Linked DNA regions of Roseisolibacter agri. The protein of the gene in region 2 interacts with the protein of the main gene of each other region in a pairwise test. Links are inferred from orthologs where the notes say so. Each region holds a gene or a part of one and is shown on either strand. Other genes may lie near its edges.

Region 1 (4,143 bases), on a different replicon or contig from region 2:
GGGTTATCATATACCGTCGACACGCTCGGGACCCTGGCGGCACAGCAGCCGGGGGCCGAGCTGTTCCTGCTCGCAGGTGCGGACGTGCTGACCACGTTCGCGCGCTGGCGGGAGCCGGAGCGCATCCGGCGGCAGGCCACGCTCGTGGTGCTGACGCGCGGAGGGGAGGACGGGACCGTGCCGACCGCGGCCCCGCCGGACTTCCCCGGAGGGGCGCCCGTCTTCCTGCCGACCCGCCGCGTGGACGTGTCGTCCACGGAGGTGCGCGCCCGCCTGGCGGCGGGGCGCCCGATTCGGGGCTTCGTGCCCGAGAGCGTCGCCGATCTCATCCGATCGGCGGGGCTGTACCGATAGAGGATCCGATGCTCAAGAGTATCGTCAACCGCGTCTTCGGCACCCGGCACGACCGGGAGCGCCGCCGTGTCGCCCCGATCGTCGACGCGATCAACGAGCAGTACGAGCGCCTCCAGGGCGTCTCGGAGGCGGAGCTGCGCGGCCAGACCGCGAAGTTCCGCGAGATCCTGCGCGAGCGCACCGCGGAGCTGGAGGCCCGGATCGCCGAGCTGAAGGCCGCGAAGCACGACACGAGCGACGCGGCCGAGCGCGAGCGGCTGGACGCCGAGCTGTCCGGGCTCGACGGGCGCGGCGGTCTCGAGGCCGAGCTGCGCGAGACGATCGCGGAGGTCCTCGACGAGATCCTTCCCGAGGCGTTCGCCACGGCGCGCGAGGCCGCGCGGCGCCTCTCCGGCTCGACCGTCAACGTAACGGGCACCGAGCTGACGTGGGACATGGTGCACTACGACGTGCAGCTGATCGGCGGCGTGCAGCTGCACATGGGGAAGATCGCGGAGATGGCGACGGGCGAGGGGAAGACGCTCGTCGCCACGCTGCCGCTCTACCTCAACGCGATCCCCGCGCGCGGCGCGCACCTGGTGACGGTGAACAACTACCTCGCCCGCCGCGACTCGCAGTGGATGGGGCACCTCTACACGTACCTCGGGCTCACCGTCGGCTGCATCGACGACACGGAGCCGGGCACGCCCGAGCGGCGCGCCGCGTACGAGTGCGACATCACGTACGGCACGAACAACGAGTTCGGCTTCGACTACCTGCGCGACAACATGGTGACGTCGCTGGACCAGCGCGTGCAGCGTCCGCACTGGTTCGCGATCGTCGACGAGGTCGACTCGGTCCTGATCGACGAGGCGCGCACGCCGCTCATCATCTCGGGCCCCGTGGGGAACGAGGGCGACGTGATGTACGCGGAGCACAACGACAAGGTGCAGCGCCTGGTCCGCCGCCAGAACGAGATGGTGAACGGGCTGGTGGGCGAGGGCGAGCGCGCGCTGGAGTCGGGCGACACGTCGACCGCGTCGCTGCTGCTGTTCAAGGCGCAGCTGGGCGCGCCGAAGAACAAGCGCCTGCTGAAGGCCTACCAGGAGTCGGGCGTCAAGCAGCTCGTGCAGCGCATGGAGCTCGACTACCTCGCGGACCGCAAGCTGCCGGCGAGCAAGCAGCAGTACCGCGACCTCGAGGACGACCTGCTGTACGTGCTCGACGAGAAGGGCCACACCGTCCACCTGACCGACCGCGGCGTGGACTTCCTGGCGCCGCAGAACCACGACGAGTTCGTGCTGCCGGACATCTCGACCGAGGTGCACCGCATCGAGCACGACCACGATCTGAGCGCGTCGGAGAAGCTGGAGCAGCGCCGCGCGGTCGAGATCGAGTACGCCCGCAAGAGCGAGGTCCTGCACATCGTCCACCAGCTGCTGCGCGCGCACGCCCTGTACGAGAAGGACGTGAACTACGTCGTGCAGGAAGGGCAGGTGCTCATCGTCGACGAGTACACCGGCCGCACGATGCCGGGGCGCCGGTGGAGCGAGGGGCTCCACCAGGCCGTCGAGGCGAAGGAGCGCGTGCAGGTGAAGGGCGAGACGCAGACGATGGCGACCATCACCATCCAGAACTACTTCCGCCTCTACGAGAAGCTCGCCGGCATGACGGGCACCGCGGAGACGGAGGAGGGCGAGTTCCACCAGATCTACGGCCTCGAGGTGGCCGTGATCCCGACGAACCGTCCGATCGCCCGCGACGACCGCCAGGACCTGATCTACAAGACGCGCCGCGAGAAGTACAACGCGATCGTCGAGGAGACGCGCCGCCTCCATGAGCTGGGGCTGCCGGTGCTCGTCGGCACGACGAGCGTCGAGGCGTCCGAGACGCTGGCGCGCCTGTTCGCGCGCGCGGGGCTCAAGCACAACGTCCTCAACGCCAAGTACCACCAGCGCGAGGCCGAGATCGTGGCGATGGCCGGCCAGCCGGGCGCGATCACGATCGCGACGAACATGGCCGGCCGCGGCACCGACATCAAACTCGGCGCCGGCGTGAAGGAGTCGCGTCCGAGCACGGTGAAGGACCTGGACGGAAAGGACGTGGAGGTCACCGAGGACGGCGGCCTGCACATCATCGGCTCCGAGCGCCACGAGTCGCGCCGCATCGACCGCCAGCTGCGCGGCCGCGCGGGCCGTCAGGGCGATCCCGGCGCGTCGCAGTTCTTCCTGTCGCTCGAGGACGACCTGATGCGCCTCTTCGGGTCGGAGCGCATCGCGAAGCTGATGGACCGGCTGGGCGCGCAGGACGGCGAGGTGCTCACGCACCCGATGATCACGCGCTCGATCGAGAGCGCGCAGAAGCGCGTCGAGCTGCAGAACTTCCAGCAGCGCAAGCGCCTGCTCGAGTACGACGACGTGATGAACCAGCAGCGCGAGGTCATCTACTCGCTGCGCGCGTTCGCGCTCGAGGGCGGCGAGGAGCTGAAGGGCGAGGCGCGCAAGATGGTCGAGAAGGCGCTCGCGCGGCGCGTCGAGACCACGCTCGGCGAGTTCGCGGAGGACGACGCGGAGGCGTGGGACCCGGCGCTGCTGCGCCAGGACCTGCTGATGCACTACCTCGTCACGGTCCCCGCGTTCGAGGCGGAGAACGGGACCGAGCCGGCGCGTCCGGCCTCGGTGGCGGACGCGCAGGCCCTCGCGAGCACGGCGGGCCTCGAGGCGTTCGACCGCAAGATCAAGGAGCTCGACGACGTCACGGACGACGGCGGGCAGGGCTACGGCGAGCGGCTCCTCGCGCTCGTCATGCTGAACGTCCTGGACGAGAAGTGGAAGGACCACCTGTACGATCTCGACCAGCTGCGCGCGGCGATCCACTACCGCTCGTGGGGCCAGAAGGACCCGCTGGTCGAGTACAAGCAGGAGGCCTACACGATGTTCGTCGACCTCATGAACGACGTCGCGAGCACGTTCACGGAGCGCTTCCTGAAGGCGCAGCTGGTGTTCGACCCGATGCCGCCGATGGATCCGTATGCGGGCGCGCTGCCGGGCGGCTACGACGGCGGCCAGGCGGCGCCGCCGAGCGACGGCAAGAAGCGCCGTTACAACGCGCTCGGCATCCTGGAGGAGATCGAGGAGACGGGGCCCGAGCAGGCGGCGGCCGGCAACGGCGCGCACGGCGACGAGCCGCAGATCGTGGAGGCGACGTACGACGCGGGCAGTGCGGACGACGCGCCCGCGGCGGGCGAGCCGCAGGGCGCGGTGGACGTCGGGCCGGCCGAGCCGCCGGCGGCGCCGGCCGCGCAGCCGCCGGTCGCCGCGCGTCGCGATCCCGCGGTCGTGGGCGCCGGTCCGGTGCGCTCGCTGGCCGCGCCGCAGCCGCTCCCCGCGGGCGACTGGAGCAACGTCGGCCGCAACGATCCGTGCCCGTGCGGGTCGGGGAAGAAGTTCAAGAAGTGCCACGGCGCGCACCTCTGAGCGCGCATCGCGGGATGACGGCACGACGCGAACGGAGGGCTGCCCGCAGGGCAGCCCTCCGTTCGCGCATCGGGCGCGGACGCGGCCACGCGTCATGGCGAGACGCCGAGTCCGGGCACGGCCGTCAGCAGGCCGTAGGCGTCGTCGTACGCGAGCGCCAGCAGCGCCGTCTGCCGCCCGAGCGTCTGGCCGGCGGCGATGTCCATGAAGTAGTGGATGCCGCCATAGACGCGTGACAGCCCCGCCTCCTGCAGCTGCGCCGCGAGCATGTCGGCGCTGCGCGGGAAGTACGCGGAGAGGATGGTGACGGCCGCACCCGAAAGGCACATGTGCC
Region 2 (3,063 bases):
CGCGGCGGTGGGCGCGTCGCGCGGCGGCACGGTGGGCGTCATCGGGACGATGGGGACGATCGCGTCCGGCGCCTACGAGCGCGCCATCCGCGCGCTCCGGCACGACGTCGCGGTGCTTGGCCAACCGTGCCCGCTGTTCGTGCCCTTCGTCGAGGAGGGCTGGCTGTCGCACGAGGCGACGCGGCTCGTCGCGCACGAGTACCTCGACGCGCTGCGCGACCGCTCGATGGACACGCTGGTGCTGGGCTGCACGCACTACCCGCTCCTCAAGCCGCTCATCGGCGAGGTGGTCGGGCGCTCGGTGCGCCTCATCGACAGCGCCGAGGAGACGGCGGCCGAGACGGGGCGCGTGCTGGTCTCGCGCGGGCTCGCGGCGCCCGCTGGCACGACGCCGCGGCATCGCTTCATCGCCAGCGACGCGCCGGACCACTTCTCACGGATGGCGCAGCGCTTCCTCGGGGCGCCGCTCGAGCGCGTCGAGACGGTCACCCTCGGCTGATCCGTCCCAGCGACAGAGCGCGATCTCGCGCGCGTCCACGCGCAGGTAGGTCGGCGCGTCGAGCCACGAGCCCGGATTCGCGTACACGCCGCCCGTCGACGCGCGCTCCACGCCCGCGACGTGCGAGTGGCCGAGCACCAGCAGCTCGATCTGCGGGTCCGACTCGAGCCGCGCGATCCCGGCGCGCCGGATGCCGAGGCCGTCGTCGCGCGGTCGGTACGTGCGGCTCGCCTGCGAGCTGCCCGTCGCGAGGCGGCTCGCCGCGTCCACGGGCAGCAGGCGAAACGCCGCCTTGGACAGCGGATGCCGCAGCACCGGGCGGATCGCGCGATAGCCACGGTCCTCGCGCCCGCGCAGGCCGTCGCCGTGCTCCACACGCGCGCGCCAGCCGGCCAGGTCCCCGATCCAGGGCCCGAAGTGGTAGGTGACGCCCACGTCCTGCCGCAGCACGTCGCCGCCCCAGCAGTCGTGGTTTCCAGCGACCCACGTCACCGGCACGCCGGCGTCGACCACGTCGGCGAGCGCCGCGAGCACCCGGAACCCGGTCCGCGGGATGGCCGTGCCCCACTCGAACCAGAAGTCGAACAGGTCGCCGTCGATCATGAGCGAGCCGGCGCGCCCGGGCAGCGACCGCAGGAACGCGATCAGCGCGCGCTCGGTCTCGCGTGGCGCGACGCCCAGGTGGACGTCGGCGAGGATGAAGCAGGGGGCGGGTAGCGACACGCGCCCAAGTCTAGCCCGCCGCCCGGAGCGCACAAAGTCGCGGTCGGGTGGACAATGCCCCCTGGCTCCGGCGATCTTGCCCGCGACGCGCGCCGCCGGCGCGCCCGACCGTCCCGCCTCCCGTGAGCCGCGTCCACACGTCCGAGCTGCGCGTCCGCTACGCCGAAACCGACCAGATGGGGGTGGTGTACCATGCCAACTACCTCGCCTGGTGCGAGGTCGGCCGCACCGACTGGATCCGCGCGGCGGGCATGAGCTACCGCGACATGGAGGCGCAGGGCGTCGGGCTCGCGGTCAGCGACCTGCAGATGCGCTTCCACGCGGCCGCGACGTACGACGACGTGGTTCGCGTCGAGACCCGCTGCACCGAGGTGCGCTCGCGCACCGTCACCTTCGAGTATCTCGTGACCAGGGCTGATACCGGGGCGCGGCTCGTGAGCGCGACGACGCGGTTGATCGCGATCGACCGCCAGGGACGCACGATGGCGATGCCCGCCGCCGTGCGCGAGCTGCTCGAGCGCGCCGCGGCCGACGGATCGGCGTCGGAGGCGTCCGCATGACGCGCTCGCGCGCCATCGCGCTCGCGACGCTGGCGCTCACGGGAGCGGCATCCTGCGCACCGCGTGCGCGCCCGCTCGCCGGAGCCGTGGTGCCCAGGGTCGCGCTCCCGTCGACGACGCTGTCCACGCGGCCGCAGCGCGTCGTCTTCCGCTGGCGCTACGATGAGGCGGAGGGCTTCAGCGCGCGCGGCGAGGGCGTCGCGCGGCTCGTGTCGCCGGACTCGGGCCGGCTCGACTTCTTCGTCGACGGTGGACTCGGCGGCGGCTACGCCATCCTGATCGGCGACCGCGTGACGGCGCCCGGCGGCGAGATGGTGCGACGCCTCATCCCGCCCGCGCCGCTGCTCTGGGCGGCGCTCGGCCGCCTCGCGCTGCCGGCCGCCCCGGACACGACCGTGCGCGCGTCCGGCGACACCCTGCGCGCCGACGTCGGACGTGATCCGACCTGGCGTGCGACCTTCATCGGCGCGCGCCTCGCGCGCCTCGAGCGCATCGACGGGGGGCGCATCCAGGAGTGGATGCAGCGCGACTCGTCGGTGGTGCGCTACCGACACGAGGGCGAGCGCCGCGGGCTCTCGCTCGACGTGCAACGTACGGAGTCCGTCGATGGCTTCCCGGCTTCCATCTGGCCGCGCTGAGCGTCCGCGGGCCTCGCGCGTGATGCGCGCGCGCCGCTGGGCGCTCGCGCTCGTCCTCGGCGCGTCGGTCGGCGTGCAGGGCTGTCGCTTCTCGCCCTACAAGTTCCAGGGCGGCGGGCTGCCGCCGCACGTGCGCACGATGGCGGTGCTGCCGTTCGAGAACGACACGCCCGTGCCCGAGCTGCAGCGCGAGCTGTTCGAGGCGATGCGCCGGGAGCTGCAGAACCGCCTCAACCTCCGCGACGCGTCCGAGGCGAAGGCCGACGCGATCGTGCGCGGGACGATCGTGAAGTACGACATCGACGTGCCGATCGGCTTCAGCGCCGATCCCACGCAGGCGACGACCGCGCGCCGCCAGCTGCAGCTGGTCGTCGACGTGGCGATCATCGATCAGGCGAGCGGTCGCACGCTCTGGGAGAAGAAGGGGCTCACGGCGAAGGGCGAGTACTCCGAGCAGGCCGAGGCGGCCGGTCGCAGGCAGGCGATCGAGGAGGTCATCGCCGACATCATCGAGGGAGCGACCTCACAGTGGTGAGCCCCGTCGTCGAGCTCGCGTTCGATCCGGCGCGCAAGATCATGGGGTGGGACGAGGCGCGCGCGTGGCGCGCGACGCAGCGCGGCCGGCTCGTCTTCACCAATGGCG
Region 3 (2,895 bases), on a different replicon or contig from region 2:
GCCGCTCATGGCGCCCGCTCGCGCCGGCCTCGAGGCCGCGCTGGCGGAGGCGCCCATGCAGGATCCGGCGTTTCCGGTCGTCGCCAACGTCGATGCTGCACCGGTCACCACGGCCGCCCGCGCGCGTGCGCTGCTGGCCGAGCAGCTCGGCGCGCCCGTGCGCTGGACGGAGGTCGTCCGCACGCTGGCCGCGAGCCATCCGGGCGCGCTGTTCGTCGAGATGGGCCCGGGCACGGTGCTGGCCGGCCTGGTGAAGAAGATCGCGCCCGAGGTGGAGACCGTCGCCTGCGGCACCGCGCCCGAGGTCGAGGCGCTGCTCGCCCGCGTCGCGGCCCCCGCCTCGGCCTGAGCCACTCCGCACTCCGCCCGACATGCAGATCGACCTGACGGACCGCGTCGCCGTCGTCACCGGCAGCACGCGCGGCATCGGCCGCGCGATCGCCGAGACGCTCGCCGAGTGCGGCGCCACCGTGGCCGTCGTCGGCCGCGACCTCGCCCGCGCTGAGGCGGCCGCCGCCGAGATCGGCCGCGGCGCCCGCGGCTTCGCGGCCGACATCGCCGACGTCGCCCAGGCCACGAAGCTCATCGAGGACGTCGAGGCCGCGCTCGGCCGCGTGGACGTGCTGGTGAACAACGCCGGCCTGACGCGCGACAACCTGCTGATGCGCCTCAAGGACGACGACTGGGACGCGGTGATCGACGCCAACCTGCGCGGCGCGTTCGCGACCACGCGCGCCGCCACGCGCGGCATGATGAAGCGGCGCTGGGGGCGGGTCATCAACATCGCCAGCGTCGTCGGCATCACCGGCAACAAGGGGCAGGCGAACTACGCGGCCAGCAAGGCGGGGCTCATCGGCCTCACCAAGAGCGTGGCCAAGGAGCTGGCCAGCCGGAACATCCTCGCCAACGTCGTCGCGCCGGGCTTCATCGCCACGGACATGACGGCCGCGATGACCGAGGAGGCGAAGAAGGGGATGGCGGGCATGATCCCCCTGGAGCGCTTCGGCACGCCGCAGGACATCGCCGGCACGGTCGCGTTCCTCGCCTCGCCGCTGGCGGGCTACATCACCGGCCAGGTCTTCGTCGTCGACGGCGGCATGGTGATGTGAGCCGGCACCGGCACTTTCGCGCGGCGAGCGGCGTTCGGTAGCGCAGCGGGCGCGTGGGGGCGGAAATGCTGGCCCGGTGGCCAGTTCCGGCGTTCCATCCGCCCCACGCGCCGAGTATCTTTGGGCCGTTCGATCCATCCACGACCCACCACCATTCGGCACTCCTATGCCCGACTATACGAACAAGGTCAAGGACATCATCGAGAAGGAGCTCGGCGTCGAGCGCGAGAAGATGACCGACGACGCGAGCTTCATCGACGACCTGGGCGCCGACTCGCTCGACATCGTCGAGCTGGTGATGGAGTTCGAGAAGGAGTTCAACATCGACATCCCGGACGAGGAGGCGGAGAAGCTCCGCACGGTCGGCGATGCGATCGCCTACCTGAACTCGAAGGTCGCCGGTTGATGCGACGGCGGGTCGTCGTCACGGGACTCGGGGCGATCTCGCCGGTCGGGAACGACGTGCCGACGACCTGGCGCTCGCTCCTGGAGGGGCGCTCGGGCGCGGCGCCGATCACCAAGTTCGACGCCGAGACGTTCGCCGTCCGCTTCGCGTGCGAGGTGAAGGACTTCGACGCCGGCGCGTACATGGACCGCAAGGAGGCCAAGCGGTCCGACCTGTACACGCAGTACGCGATGGCGGCGTCGGTGCAGGCGATGCAGGACGCCGGCTTCGGCGAGGGCACGGGCTACGTGCCCGAGGAGACCGGCGTCCTGATCGGCTCCGGCATCGGCGGGCTGCGCACGTTCGAGGAGCAGCACGCGACGTACATGCAGTCGGGGGCCAAGCGCATCTCCCCCTTCTTCATCCCGATGTTCATCTCGGACATCGCGGCCGGCGTCGTGTCGATGCGCTTCAACGCGCAGGGCCCGAACTTCGGCATCGTGTCGGCGTGCTCCACCAGCGCCCACGCGATCGGCGAGGCGTTCCGCGCCATCCAGTACGGCAGCGCGGACGTCATGATCGCCGGCGGCTCCGAGGCCGCGGTCACGCCCATGTCGATCGGCGGCTTCGCCAACATGGGCGCGCTCTCCACGCGCAACGACAGCCCGTCCACGGCCTCGCGCCCGTTCGACAAGGACCGCGACGGCTTCGTGATGGGGGAGGGCGCGGGCGTCGTCGTGCTGGAGTCGCTGGAGCACGCGCAGGCGCGCGGCGCCCGCATCTACGGCGAGATCGTGGGCTACGCCGCCACCGGCGACGCCTACCACCTCACCGGGCAGCGCGAGGACCACGCCGGGCTGCAGCGTGCGATGCGCCGCTGCCTCGCCGACGCGGGGCTGCAGCCGTCGGACGTGCAGTACGTCAACGCGCACGGCACCTCGACGCCGCTCAACGACCCGAACGAGGCGCGCGGCATCCGCGCCGTGTTCGGCGACTCGGTGAACGGGTTGAGCGTCAGCTCGACCAAGTCGTGCACGGGCCACATGCTCGGCGCCGCGGGCGCGATCGAGTTCATCGCCTGCGCGCTGGCGATCCGTGATCAGACCGTGCCGCCGACGATCAACCACGTCGAGACGGATCCGGAGATCGAGCTGGACGTCACGCCGAACGCGCCACGCAAGCGCGACATCACGGTGGCGATCAGCAACAGCTCAGGGTTCGGCGGACACAACGCGACGCTCGCCGTCCGCCGCTTCGAAGCCTGACCGCGACGCGCGGCGCGCCGGCCCCCAGCCGGCCGCCGCGCGAATCGCCTGCAGGGTGCACTTCGCAGCAGCCCGTCCTTTGCAGCCCCCGCACGAGGAGCAGCACATGCCGTCGCCCGTAGCCTTCGATGTCGAC

Evidence for each region.
Region 1: the proteins of rosag_RS15550 (region 2) and secA interact in binary tests that used the Escherichia coli proteins (3 or more experiments, as listed by UniProt). The link is inferred for Roseisolibacter agri from one-to-one orthologs.
Region 3: the proteins of rosag_RS15550 (region 2) and rosag_RS18655 interact in binary tests that used the Escherichia coli proteins (3 or more experiments, as listed by UniProt). The link is inferred for Roseisolibacter agri from one-to-one orthologs.

Annotation. Positions count from the first base shown.
Region 1 is NZ_BRXS01000006.1:421,864-426,006, reverse strand. What follows is about bases 15-4,009. They hold secA (preprotein translocase subunit SecA), read left to right. Parts: upstream 15-362; coding sequence 363-3,809; downstream 3,810-4,009. Other genes in these bases: rosag_RS20250 (vanadium-dependent haloperoxidase), read right to left, coding at 3,902-4,009; nadD (nicotinate-nucleotide adenylyltransferase), read left to right, coding at 15-354. Also shown: more of nadD, read left to right, coding at 1-14; more of rosag_RS20250, read right to left, coding at 4,010-4,143. UniProt on the Escherichia coli protein: Required for protein export, interacts with the SecYEG preprotein conducting channel.
Region 2 is NZ_BRXS01000004.1:758,746-761,808, forward strand. Bases 149-3,063 are described here. They hold rosag_RS15550 (acyl-CoA thioesterase), read left to right. Parts: upstream 149-1,344; coding sequence 1,345-1,782; downstream 1,783-3,063. Other genes in these bases: murI (glutamate racemase), read left to right, coding at 149-499; rosag_RS15545 (UDP-2,3-diacylglucosamine diphosphatase), read right to left, coding at 434-1,222; rosag_RS15555 (hypothetical protein), read left to right, coding at 1,779-2,420; rosag_RS15560 (LptE family protein), read left to right, coding at 2,443-2,955; rfaE2 (D-glycero-beta-D-manno-heptose 1-phosphate adenylyltransferase), read left to right, coding at 2,952-3,063. Also shown: more of murI, read left to right, coding at 1-148.
Region 3 is NZ_BRXS01000006.1:70,070-72,964, reverse strand. What follows is about bases 149-2,895. They hold rosag_RS18655 (acyl carrier protein), read left to right. Parts: upstream 149-1,275; coding sequence 1,276-1,515; downstream 1,516-2,895. Other genes in these bases: mqnE (aminofutalosine synthase MqnE), read left to right, coding at 2,866-2,895; fabF (beta-ketoacyl-ACP synthase II), read left to right, coding at 1,515-2,759; fabG (3-oxoacyl-[acyl-carrier-protein] reductase), read left to right, coding at 372-1,109; fabD (ACP S-malonyltransferase), read left to right, coding at 149-349. In the rest of the region: more of fabD, read left to right, coding at 1-148. UniProt on the Escherichia coli protein: Carrier of the growing fatty acid chain in fatty acid biosynthesis.